DNA from 4 places in the Pseudomonas umsongensis genome. Region 3 is predicted to be linked to each of the others. Evidence: predicted binding sites of a transcription regulator. Region 3 holds the regulator's gene; each other region holds the start of a gene.
The links. Region 3 encodes sigma-54, which starts transcription at its own class of promoters, with help from an activator protein. Its sites were predicted from a motif close to ANTGGCATNNANNTTGCTNT; they were not measured.
Positions count from the first base shown of each region.

Region 1: the regulator sigma-54 is predicted to act here: its motif matches at 1,134-1,153, upstream of HGP31_RS08250 (flagellar hook-length control protein FliK).
Region 2: the regulator sigma-54 is predicted to act here: its motif matches at 1,744-1,763, upstream of flgB (flagellar basal body rod protein FlgB).
Region 4: the regulator sigma-54 is predicted to act here: its motif matches at 1,731-1,750, upstream of glnA (type I glutamate--ammonia ligase).

Region 1 covers NZ_CP051487.1:1,818,382-1,821,590, forward strand. The annotation lists gene HGP31_RS08240 (ATP-binding SpoIIE family protein phosphatase) at 1-719, shown strand, start outside; gene HGP31_RS08245 (Hpt domain-containing protein) at 750-1,100, shown strand; gene HGP31_RS08250 (flagellar hook-length control protein FliK) at 1,202-2,482, shown strand; gene fliL (flagellar basal body-associated protein FliL) at 2,648-3,148, shown strand; gene fliM (flagellar motor switch protein FliM) at 3,158-3,209, shown strand, end outside.
Region 2 covers NZ_CP051487.1:5,447,766-5,450,974, reverse strand. The annotation lists gene HGP31_RS24565 (chemotaxis protein CheV) at 1-579, shown strand, start outside; gene cheR (protein-glutamate O-methyltransferase CheR) at 626-1,453, shown strand; gene flgB (flagellar basal body rod protein FlgB) at 1,805-2,212, shown strand; gene flgC (flagellar basal body rod protein FlgC) at 2,216-2,659, shown strand; gene flgD (flagellar hook assembly protein FlgD) at 2,675-3,209, shown strand, end outside.
Region 3 covers NZ_CP051487.1:1,024,762-1,027,970, forward strand. The annotation lists gene rapZ (RNase adapter RapZ) at 1-391, opposite strand, end outside; gene ptsN (PTS IIA-like nitrogen regulatory protein PtsN) at 394-858, opposite strand; gene hpf (ribosome hibernation-promoting factor, HPF/YfiA family) at 871-1,179, opposite strand; gene HGP31_RS04470 (RNA polymerase factor sigma-54) at 1,255-2,748, opposite strand; gene lptB (LPS export ABC transporter ATP-binding protein) at 2,933-3,209, opposite strand, start outside.
Region 4 covers NZ_CP051487.1:438,972-442,180, reverse strand. The annotation lists gene thiI (tRNA uracil 4-sulfurtransferase ThiI) at 62-1,516, opposite strand; gene glnA (type I glutamate--ammonia ligase) at 1,845-3,209, shown strand, end outside.

The DNA of each region.
Region 1 (3,209 bases), 790 kb from region 3:
ATACCTGCGACGCCGATGACCAGCTGTTTGGTGTGCAGCGGTTGCAGCAGGTATTTGCCGCCAATCGTCAACCCGACACCTTGTTCGAGGATATCGAGCAGGCGCTTCGGGACTTTCGTGGTGAGGCGCGCGACGACGTCAGCATGGTCGAGGTCAGCCTGCCTGCGCCCACTCAGGCGAGCCCGCCGCTGCCGATCTATTCCGACAGTGGCCAGTCCTGCCCTCTGGACTGGTCGGCCAGTTTCGAGTTTCGCGCTGCGACGCTCAAGCGCTTCAATCCGTTGCCCCATCTCTTGCAACTGCTGCAGGAAGTGCACGGTCTGCGGGCTCAAAGCGGGGCGCTCTACAGCGTTCTGGCCGAGTTGTACTCCAACGCCCTGGAGCATGGAGTGCTAGGCCTGGACTCGAGCCTTAAGCACGATGTGTCGGGTTTCACCCGCTATTATCACCAACGCAATGCACGCCTGGACGAGCTTGAGGACGGTTATGTCCGGGTGCATTTGCAGGTTACCCCGCAAGGCGAGGGTGGATGCCTGGCAATTCGCGTCGAGGACAGCGGCAAGGGATTTGATGTCGGGCGGGTACTGGAACGTCCTGTCGATCCTGTCCGTCTGTCTGGACGTGGAGTCAGTCTGATCCGTCAGTTGGGTCATAATGCAAGCTGGTCTGACGATGGTCGAAGTGCCCGCGTGGAGTTTCTCTGGAAGGCTCTGGCATAATCCATAAATTCTTGATCAAGGAGCGAACAAGTGGCTGATGAACATCTGGACCTCGACGCGCTGAACGAGTTGCGCGAGGTCATGGAGGACGCGTATCCGCAGTTGCTGGATACCTTTCTCGCCGATTCCGAAGAGCGCCTTCAAGCGTTGCGCGAGGCAGGGAGAGCTGCGCAGCTCGTAGACGTGGCGCACAGCTTCAAAGGCAGCAGCAGCAACATGGGCGCCGTCAAGCTTGTCGCGCTATGTGGCGAACTTGAGAAAAATGCTGAAAAGCTTTCGCCCTCCGAAATCCAGGAGCTGATCACTGCAATCGACCTTGAGTTCGCGATCGTTCGGCCTCTTTACGAAGCTGAGCGGCAACGGTCCCTGGCGGAAAGCTGAGGCGCAAGACGCTTTTCGTCGCCATCAGGCGAAACTGGCCCGCCCCTTGCTATTAACTCTTGCAACTGTACCTACGATCCCAGTGCAGCGGAGACCGTTAAATGCCCTTTACCCCAAATTCTCTTCTTCAGGCCGCCGCTCAGGCCAAGAGTCAGGCCGCCGCCGCCCCTTCCACGAAGGTCGCCGCCGAGCCCGGGGACAAGGCGTCGAGCTTCTCTCAGGTGTACGCCGCACAAGGCCGGAACCCGGCTGCTGACGGACCTTCGAAACCACAACCTCACAAGGCTGCCGACAGCCTCGGTAAAAAGGACGACGTCAAGGATAACGCTGCCGCCGAGGAGCCTGTCGTTGCCGATAGCGGCAAAAGCTTGCCCGCCGACAAGCCGGCGCAAGCCGACGACAAGCAGGACAGCGCCGATGCGACGGACGAACAGGCAGGGGGCGTCGAAGCTGCGCCGGTTGATCCTGTCGAGGTGCCTGTCATCGCGGCGCCTGTTGTGGCTGATCAACCAGCCGTCGAAGCGCCCGTTGCGGCGGTCATCCCGCCAATCGTCCCCGCCACTGACACAGGATTCGATCCCGAAGCCGACCCACTGGACGCCCTGCCAGCCCTGCGCATGGCCATGGAGCAGAGTGGCCATGTCTCGGCCTCAAGCCAGGCACAACCCAAGGCAGCTCCGACCGAGGTCGACGGTGAACGGACGGCGGCGCAGACCTTCGCCGCTGGCATGGCGAACATGCTCGACGTGCAAACCGACATGGACAGTACCGACCAGGGCGGCGACCAGGCCTTCAGTGGCCTGATCGATGATGGGCTCAAGGACCTCAAGTCTGCCAGCAGCGATACCCGGGTCGACGATTTCGCCGACCGCCTGGCGGCACTGACCCAGGCAGCGACGCCAAAAACCGCCAACGCCCTGCCGGTCAACCAGCCCATCGCGATGCATCAGAGCGGTTGGACGGAAGAAGTGGTGAATCGGGTCATGTACCTGTCCAGCGCCAATCTCAAGGCGGCCGACATCCAGTTGCAGCCGGCCGAACTCGGCCGTCTCGACATTCGGGTGAACATGGTGCCCGATCAGCAGACCCAGGTGACGTTCATGAGCGCGCATCCGGGCGTGCGTGAAGCGCTGGACGGGCAGATGCAGCGTTTGCGCGACATGTTCACCCAGCAGGGCATGGGCCAGGTTGACGTCAACGTCTCGGACCAGTCCCGGGGATCCCAGGACCAGGCGCAACATCAGCAGGCGCAGAGTGGACGCGCCAGTGCTGGCGGCGGTCGCCTTGATTCGATGGATGACGAGCTTTCGGCCAGCGTTACCCAAGTTGCGGCCAGCCCGACTAGCGTGATTGGCTCCAGCGCAGTCGATTATTACGCCTGATAATTCGCGGCGCCCCCTAAAAGATCGCAGCCTTCGGCAGCTCCTACAGGATGTACGCAGTCCAATGTAGGAGCTGCCGCAGGCTGCGATCTTTTGCTTCTGGCATAACACTTGCTCTTGCCTAGTCGCGCGACTGTAAAAACCGAATAGTGACGGATTATTGGCATGGCGAAGAGCGACGCAGCAGTAAAAGACCCCGCAACCAAAGGCAAACTCAAGCTGATCATCTTGATCGTGGTGGCGCTGTTGCTGGCGATCGGCTTGTCCGTGGGGGCGACCTGGTACTTCATGCACAGTGCCCAGAGCAAGCCTGCCGTCGTGGCCGAAACCACCCCCGTGGGCAAGCAGCCTGCCGTTTTCGAGCCGATGGCCCCGGCGTTCGTGGCCAACTACAACCAGAACGGACGCCAGCGCTACATGCAAGTGAGCATTACCATGCTTGCGCGCAACCAAGCGGATCTGGACGCGCTCAAGGTGCACATGCCGGTGATCCGCAACAACCTGGTGATGCTGTTCTCCAGTCAGGATTTCGCGACCCTCGCCTCGCCGGTCGGCCAGGAAATGTTGCGCCAGAAGGCCACCGCCAGCGTCCAGGAAGTGGCGCAGAAAGAGCTCGGCAAAGTGGTGATCGAACAGTTGCTTTTCACTAATTTCGTACTGCAGTAGGAACACGACATGGCCGTGCAGGACCTGCTGTCCCAGGATGAGATCGACGCGCTGTTGCATG
Region 2 (3,209 bases), 2.3 Mb from region 3:
GAGATTCATCCACCACCCAAGGGCACCGGACGTGATCACTACCTGACGGCGGTGACCCGGGTCGACAACCAGTTGGTGGAAATCATCGACGTCGAAAAGGTACTGGCGGAAGTGGCGCCGACCCCGGAAGCGATCTCCGCTGGCGTGGTGGATGTCGAGACCCAGCACAAGGCGCTCTCCTTGCGCGTGCTGACGGTCGATGATTCGTCAGTGGCGCGCAAACAGGTCACCCGGTGCCTGCAAACGGTCGGTGTTGATGTGGTGGCGTTGAACGACGGTCGCCAAGCGCTGGATTACCTGCGCAAACTGGTCGACGAGGGCAAGAGGCCAGAGGAGGAGTTCCTGATGATGATTTCCGACATCGAGATGCCGGAAATGGACGGATACACCCTCACGGCGGAGATCCGCAACGACCCTCGCATGCAAAAGCTTCATATCATCCTGCATACTTCGTTGTCGGGTGTATTCAATCAGGCGATGGTCAGGAAGGTCGGTGCCGATGACTTCCTGGCCAAGTTCCGTCCTGATGACCTGGCATCCCGGGTAGTCGACCGGATCAAGGCAGCAGACATCAGCTAGGGGCGTTCGGCCCCCGGCAGTCAACACGATTTTAGAGGCGGCAGCATTGTCTACGGGTAATTTGGATTTCGAACAGTTCCGGGTGTTCCTGGAAAAAGCCTGTGGCATTTTGCTCGGTGAAAACAAGCAATATCTAGTCTCCAGCCGTCTCAACAAACTGATGGAGCAGCAAGGCATCAAGTCCCTGGGTGAGCTGGTCCAGCGCATTCAGACCCAGCCGCGCAGCGGGTTGCGCGAGATGGTGGTGGATGCAATGACGACCAACGAAACCCTGTGGTTTCGTGATACCTATCCGTTTGAAGTCTTGAAAAACAAGGTGCTGCCCGAAGCGATCAAGGCCAGCCCCGGTCAGCGTCTGCGGATCTGGTCGGCGGCCTGCTCGTCGGGTCAGGAACCGTATTCGCTGTCGATGTCCATCGATGAGTTCGAGCGGTTCAATGCCGGGCAGTTGAGAATGGGCGTACAGATCGTTGCCACCGACCTGTCGGGCACCATGCTGAACAACTGCAAGACCGGCGAGTACGACAGCCTGGCCATCGGTCGCGGCTTGTCTCCCGAGCGGCTGCAGCGTTATTTCGACCCCAAGGGGCCGGGGCGCTGGGCCATCAAGGCGCCGATCAAGAGCAGGGTCGAGTTTCGCTCGTTCAACCTGCTGGACAGCTACGCCGGCCTTGGCAAGTTCGACATCGTGTTCTGTCGCAATGTGCTGATCTACTTCTCCGCCGAAGTGAAGAAGGACATCCTTTTGCGCATTCACAGCACGTTGAAGCCGGGAGGTTATCTGTTCCTCGGTGCTTCCGAAGCGCTGAACGGATTGCCGGACCATTACCAGATGGTCCAATGCAGCCCGGGGATTATTTACCAGGCGAAGTGATGCAAGCGCGACAGGCATAAAAAATGGGAGCCCACAGGGCTCCTTTTTTATGCCTGTCGCGCTTGCATCACGTAGGAGCTGCCGAAGGCTCGGGCCGCGTTCGGACGATCTTTTGGACTTGATCTTAAAAAACAAAATCAAAAAATCGCAGCCTGCGGCAGCTCCTACAGGGTATGTGTTGTCCACGGGAAGCGGCAGAAAAGCGGCATCCAGCGGAAACCGGTTGCCGCTTTTCTGTCGTTGCCGCATGGGTCGTTGCCCGCAAAGCCCCGGTTTATGGGGTTTTCTAAATTGGCATGACGCTTGCTTTGACCATCTCACGAAAAACAGGTCAGCCGAAGGTTTCCCGCCATGAGCATCAGCTTCGATAAAGCGCTCGGTATTCACGAAAAGGCATTGGGCTTCCGCGCTCAGCGTGCCGAAGTCCTGGCCAACAACATTGCCAACGCCGACACCCCCAACTACAAGGCTCGGGACCTGGAGTTCTCGAAAGTGCTCGAGGCGCAGAACGACAAGGCCAAGAATGGCACCTTCGCCTTGAACATGACCAACAGCCGTCACATCGAGGCCCAGGGCCTGGGCAATGGCGACGAGTCGCTGATGTACCGCACGCCGATGCAACCGTCGATCGACCAGAACACCGTGGACGCCCAGCTGGAACAGTCGAACTACGCAGAAAACTCGGTCAACTTCCAGGCCAGCTTCACCCTGCTCAACAGCAAATTCAAAGGGCTGGTGTCAGCCCTGCGCGGAGAATAAGTCATGTCTCTCTCCAGTGTTTTCAACATTGCCGGTAGCGGCATGAGTGCCCAGACCACGCGCTTGAACACCGTGGCTTCGAACATCGCCAACGCCGAGACCGTCTCGTCGAGCATCGACCAGACCTACCGTGCGCGTCACCCGGTGTTCGCCACCATGTTCCAGGGCGCTCAAGGTGCTGGCAGCGATTCTCTGTTCCAGAACCAGGACGCAGCCGGGCAAGGCGTGCAGGTACTGGGCGTGGTCGAGGACCAGAGCAACCTTGAGGCACGCTACGAGCCGAACCATCCGGCCGCCGATGCCAAGGGCTATGTCTACTACCCGAACGTCAACGTGGTGGAAGAAATGGCTGACATGATTTCCGCGAGCCGTTCGTTCCAGACCAACGCCGAAATGATGAATACCGCCAAAACCATGATGCAGAAGGTCCTGACCCTCGGTCAGTGATAAGGGGCGACTCAGATGAGTGTTACCGATACCACCAGTGGTCTGAGCCTCAACGACATCCTGGCCAACTCGTCGATCAAGACCAATACCAATTCCGACAGCCTCACATCGGCGGCCAGCAGTGCCACGGGCAAGAAGGCCCTGGGCAAGGATGCGTTCCTGCAATTACTGGTGACCCAGCTGAAAAACCAGAACCCGCTGGAGCCTCAGGGCAACGGCGAGTTCGTGGCACAACTGGCGCAGTTCAGCAGCCTGGAAGGCATCACCACGCTCAACGATACCGTGTCCGGCATCGCTGGCAACTACAACTCGTCCCAGGCATTGCAGGCTTCGGCACTGGTCGGGCGTTCCGTCATCGCACCGGGCGACAAGGCCGTGGTCGACACCACGAAGGGCATGACCGGTTCCGTCGTCATTCCACAGTCGGTGGCTGAAGTGTCGGTGAAAATCACCGACAAGGATGGCAAGACCATCCGTACCATCACCCTGGATGATCAGAAAGCCGGCACTGGCAGCTTCACCTGGGATGGTAAGGACGATGCCGGCAAGG
Region 3 (3,209 bases):
TTGGACCGAGCAGGGTGGTCTCGTCGTTGATCGCTTCGGCCAGCGAGCGGTTGGCGTTGCTCAGCGGGTGACGCCGACGGGTTTCCGAGAAACGTTTGAGCAGGGTTTCTTCGTCGGCATCCAGGTAGAGGACATCGCACTGGATGTGGCGACTGCGCACTTCTGCCAGTAACTCGGGGAACCGCGACAAGTGGCTTGGCAGGTTGCGAGCATCGATGGACACGGCAACCAGTGGCTGTGCCAGTTCGGTGTGTATCAGCGCTCGCTCGGCCAGTTCAGGCAGCAACCCGGCAGGCAGGTTGTCAATGCAGTAGTAGCCGTTGTCCTCGAGGACGTCGAGGGCGGTACTTTTACCTGAGCCGGAGCGGCCGCTGACGATGATCAAGCGCATGATTACTGCCCGTTTTGCTCGTCCAGGACAACCTGATACAAGGCTTGATTGCTCGCAGCGTTGCGCAGTTTGTCGCGCACGTCCTTGCGGTCGAGCATGCTGGCAATCTGGCGCAACAACTCAAGGTGCGCATCGGTAGCGGCTTGCGGGACCAGTAGCACGAACAACAGGTCAACCGGAGCGCCGTCGATGGCGTCGAAATCGATAGGGGCGTCCAGGTGCATCAAGGCACTGATGGGCGCATCACAGCCCTTTAGACGGCAGTGGGGAATGGCGATGCCATTACCAAAGCCGGTGGAGCCGAGTTTTTCACGGGCGACCAGGCTCTCGAAAACATCCTGCATGGCCAGATCCGGCACTTCGCGATGGATGAGGTTGGCAATTTGCTCGAGGGCTTTCTTTTTACTGCCGCCCGGCACGTTCACCAGGGAACGGCCGGGGGTCAGGATGCTTTCAAGTCGGATCATGGGTTGGGAGTGTTAACGACCCGTAGCGCCCTGGAGGAGGCTCTGAGTCTTTTCCTTATGCTTTTTGAGTTGTTTATCCAGCTTGTCGGTCAGTGCGTCGATTGCCGCGTACATATCGGTATGTTCCGCGTTGGCGACGACCTCATTGCCGGGTATATGCAGCGTGGCTTCGATTTTCTGCTTCAACTTTTCGACGCACATCGTGACTTGCACGTTGGTGATCTTGTCGAAATGCCCCTCGAGCTTCTTGAACTTGAGCTCGACGTATTCACGCAGGGGCTTGGTCACTTCCAGTTGGTGTCCACTGATGTTGACTTGCATACAGCTTCTCCTTCGTTGCCAGTGCATAAAGCGGCAGATCCAGATGATCTGCCACTGGAACGCTGTGGCGTGGCCCTACATCAACCGCTTGCGTTCGCTCGAAGGCGCGATCCCGAGGGATTCGCGGTACTTGGCGACGGTGCGGCGAGCCACCTGAATGCCTTGTGCCTCCAGTAAACCAGCGATCTTGCTGTCACTCAACGGCTTTTTCTGATTTTCCGCCGCCACCAGTTTTTTGATGATCGCGCGAATCGCCGTGGACGAGCATTCTCCGCCCTCGGAGGTGCTGACGTGACTGGAGAAAAAGTATTTCAGTTCATAAATGCCCCGAGGGGTATGCATGAATTTCTGCGTGGTAACCCGCGAAATCGTCGACTCATGCATGCCGACCGCTTCGGCGATGTCATGCAGGACCAATGGCTTCATGGCTTCGTCGCCATACTCCAGGAAGCCGCGCTGATGCTCGACGATCTGCGTGGCCACTTTCATCAGGGTTTCGTTGCGGCTTTGCAGGCTCTTGATGAACCAGCGGGCTTCCTGCAGTTGATTGCGCATGAAGGTGTTGTCGGCGCTGGTGTCGGCACGACGAACGAAGCCCGCATACTGGGCGTTGACCCTCAGGCGGGGCACCGACTCCTGGTTGAGCTCCACCAGCCAGCGTTCGTTATCCTTGCGCACGATCACGTCCGGAACCACGTATTCGGCTTCGGTCGACTCGATTTGCGAGCCCGGGCGCGGGTTGAGGCTCTGGACCAGCTCGATCACCTGGCGCAGCTCATCTTCCTTGAGCTTCATGCGGCGCATCAGCTGGCTGTAGTCGCGGCTGCCGAGCAAGTCGATATAGTCAGTGACCAGGCGCTTGGCTTCGGCCAGCCAAGGCGTCTTGGCGGGCAGTTGGCGCAATTGCAACAGCAGGCATTCACCCAGGTTGCGTGCGCCGATGCCGGCAGGTTCGAATTGCTGGATGCGGTGCAGGACGGCTTCGATTTCGTCCAGTTCGATGTCCAGTTCCGGATCGAAGGCTTCGAGGATTTCCTCCAGCGTCTCGTCCAGGTAGCCCTGGTTGTTGATGCAGTCGATCAGGGTCACGGCGATCAGGCGATCGGTGTCGGACATCGGTGCCAGGTTCAATTGCCACAGCAGGTGGCTTTGCAGGCTCTCGCCGGCTGATGTGCGGGTGGTGAAATCCCACTCGTCGTCATCGTTGCTCGGCAGGCTGCTGGCGCTGGTCTGGTAGACGTCTTCCCAGGCGGTGTCGACAGGCAGTTCGTTGGGAATGCGCTCGTTCCAGTCGCCTTCCTCGATATTATCGACGGTCGTGGCGCTTTCCTGGTAGGAGGGTTCCTGGGTGTCGGTACTGGGTTTGTGTTCGGCGTTGTCGGCCAGCGGGTCGGAATTGTCGAAGTCGTCGCCTTCTTCCTGGCGCTCGAGCATCGGATTGGACTCCAGGGCCTCCTGGATTTCCTGTTGCAGGTCCAGGGTCGACAATTGGAGCAGGCGGATGGCCTGTTGCAGCTGCGGTGTCATCGTCAGCTGCTGGCCCATTCTCAAGACTAGCGATGGTTTCATGGCAGGGGCTTAACACCTTATTCGCCGGCGCACATGCGCCATCCACTACAGGGCGCCGGAGCGCCAAACATAAGCAAATTATATGCCCGAAACCGCGGCGTTTGCCTAGAGCGCTGTAACAATAAAAAAAGGTTGATTTTTTATTGCGCCAAGCGCTCTGCCGACTCGCCGGACACCGCGATGCTTACAGGCGGAATTCATGCCCCAGGTACACTTCTTTCACCAGGTCATTGGCCAGGATGGTTTCAGCGTCGCCTTCGGCGATCAGTTGACCATCGTTGACAATATAGGCGGTTTCGCAGATATCCAGGGTTTCGCGGACGTTGTGGTCGGTGATCAGTACGCCGATGCCCTTGGCCTTGAGGTGGTGGATGATCTGCTTGATGTCACCCACGGAGATCGGGTCAACGCCGGCGAACGGTTCGTCGAGCAGGATGAATTTCGGGTTGGTGGCCAGTGCC
Region 4 (3,209 bases), 590 kb from region 3:
CAGCTTGACGGCGGCGTCGGGGGGCCGGTGACGCAAGCCACAGGCAAACAGCCCCGGGCACTTAGCTCGGTCGATAAACGCGCACATTGGCATGTCCCTCACTGAGCAAATGGTGGGCATGCAGGCGACTCATCACGCCTTTGTCGCAATAAAGCAGGTACTGGCGAGTAGGGTCCAGTTCCTTGAAACGAGCGTTCAGTGCATAAAACGGCATCGTTTGTACCTCGATGCCAGCAAGGTCCAGCGGGTCGTCTTCAGCGGCATCCGGGTGACGGATGTCGATCACGATCTGACCGGCCAGCGCTTCGCTGACTTCTTCAATTTGCAGGTCCTGGCCCAATTCGTCGATCACGCGATCGATCGGTACCAGTTTGGCGTTCTCGAGCGCACGCTCAAGGACTGCCATGTCGAATTCTTTCTCTTCGTGCTCCACCCGATGGCGCTTGGCAGCAGTCTTGGGGTTCACCGAGATGACCCCGCAGTACTCCGGCATGTGCCTGGCGAAGTCGGCGGTGCCGATTTCGTTGGCCAGGTCGATGATGTCCTGCTTGTGGCTGGCGATCAGCGGACGCAAGACCAGCTTGTCGGTCACGCAATCGATCACGGACAGGTTCGGCAGGGTCTGGCTCGATACCTGGGAGATCGCCTCTCCGGTGACCAACGCGTCGATGTGCAGTCGATCGGCAATTTGGGAGGAAGCGCGCAACATCATACGCTTCAATACTACGCCCATATGACTGTTATCGACTTTGCCGAGAATTTCTCCCAGCACTTCTTCGAACGGCACACTGACAAATAACACGCGTTGCGAGCTGCCGTACTTCTTCCAGATGAAATGCGCGACTTCCATGACGCCCAATTCGTGTGCACGCCCACCCAGGTTGAAGAAGCAGAAATGCGCCATCAGGCCGCGGCGCATGATCTGGTAGGCGGCGACGGTGGAATCGAAGCCGCCGGACATCAGCACCAGCGTCTGCTCCAGCGCACCCAGCGGATATCCGCCAATACCGTTGTGTTGGCTATGGATCACGAACAACCGTTGGTCGCGAACTTCGATGCGCACTTCGATTTCAGGCTTTTTCAGGTCAATCCCGGCGGCACCGCACTGTCGGCGCAACTGGCTGCCGACATATTTCTCGATGTCAATCGAGCTGAACGGGTGCTTGCCGGCACGCTTGCAACGCACCGAAAAAATCTTCCCGGCCAGCGCATCACCGTAGTGCTGCTTGCACTTCTCGACGATGTCATCGAAGTCACGCAGCGGGTACTCGTCGATTTGCAGGAAATGCGCAATGCCCGGCATGCAGCTCAGGCGCTCACCCATCTCCTTCAGGGCCTTGGGCTCGCTGACACGGGTCTCCAGCTCGAGATTGTCCCACACGCCGTTCACCACCACAGCCGGGTCCAGATCGCGGAGCACGGCACGGATGTTCTTGGCCAACTGGCGGATAAAACGCATCCGTACCGGGCGGCTCTTGATGGTGATCTCTGGAAAGACTTTTACGATTAATTTCATGGAAACAGCGCGCGCGAGGCCTGCCGAAAAAGGGGGGCGCGGATTATAGCGGAAATTGCTCAAGGTTTAACCAGTTAATATGCAGAAGGTTTTGCGCGCACCAAAACGGGTCATTTATTGAAACGAGCGCCACATTGTAGGGCGGTATTTTCCGCATTAAGGTGCTTTACCGCCTTAAAAGCGTGAATTCGGGGCAAAAATCCCATGGTGGGGCACTGGCATGCAATTTGCTCCCTTGTGAGGCAGGTTGCCTTGGCAGAGTATTCGCGCCGGCATCACAAACATCTAAGGGCATCCACTACCAGCCCTAATCCACCCGGAGGACACTATGTCGAAGTCGGTTCAACTCATCAAAGATCATGACGTCAAGTGGATTGATCTGCGCTTCACAGACACCAAGGGCACTCAGCACCACGTGACCATGCCGGCTCGCGACGGGCTGGATGAAGACTTCTTCGAAGTCGGCAAGATGTTCGACGGCTCCTCCATCGCTGGCTGGAAAGGCATTGAAGCTTCCGACATGATCCTCATGCCGGACGACAGCACTGCCGTACTGGACCCGTTCACCGAAGAGCCGACCCTGATCCTGACCTGCGACATCGTCGATCCTTCGAGCATGCAAGGCTACGATCGCGACCCACGTGCGATCGCCAAGCGCGCTGAAGAACACCTGAAAGCCTCCGGCATTGGCGACACCGTATTCTGCGGTCCGGAGCCAGAGTTCTTCATCTTCGACCAGGTGAAGTTCAAGTCCGACATTTCCGGTTCCATGTTCAAGATCTACTCCGAACAAGGTTCGTGGATGTCTGACCAGGACATCGAAGGCGGTAACAAAGGTCACCGTCCAGGCGTCAAAGGCGGCTACTTCCCGGTTCCACCGTTCGACCACGACCACGAAATCCGTACCTCCATGTGCAACGCACTGGAAGAAATGGGCCTGACCGTCGAAGTTCACCACCACGAAGTGGCAACTGCCGGCCAGAACGAAATCGGCGTCAAGTTCAACACCCTGGTGAAGAAAGCCGACGAAACCCAAACCCTGAAGTACGTCGTGCACAACGTAGCCGATGCCTACGGCCGCACCGCTACCTTCATGCCTAAGCCCCTGTACGGCGACAACGGTTCGGGTATGCACGTTCACATGTCCATCTGGAAAGATGGCAAGAACACCTTCGCAGGCGAAGGTTATGCCGGCCTGTCCGATACCGCCCTGTACTTCATCGGCGGCATCATCAAGCACGGTAAGGCCCTGAACGGCTTCACCAACCCGGCGACCAACTCCTACAAGCGTCTGGTTCCAGGTTTCGAAGCTCCGGTCATGCTGGCCTACTCGGCCCGTAACCGTTCCGCCTCGATCCGTATTCCTTACGTGTCGAGCCCGAAAGCCCGCCGTATCGAAGCGCGCTTCCCGGATCCGGCTGCCAACCCGTACCTGTGCTTCGCCGCACTGATGATGGCTGGCCTGGACGGCATCCAGAACAAGATCCACCCTGGCGACGCAGCTGACAAAAACCTGTACGACCTGCCGCCTGAAGAGGCGAAAGAGATCCCACAAGTTTGCGGCAGCCTGAAAGAAGCCCTGGAAGAGCTGGACAAAGGTCGTGCGTTCCTGACCAAAGGCGGCGTTTTCAGCGACGACTTCATCGACGCCTACATCGCCCTGAAAAGCGAAGAAGAAATCAAGGTTCGTACC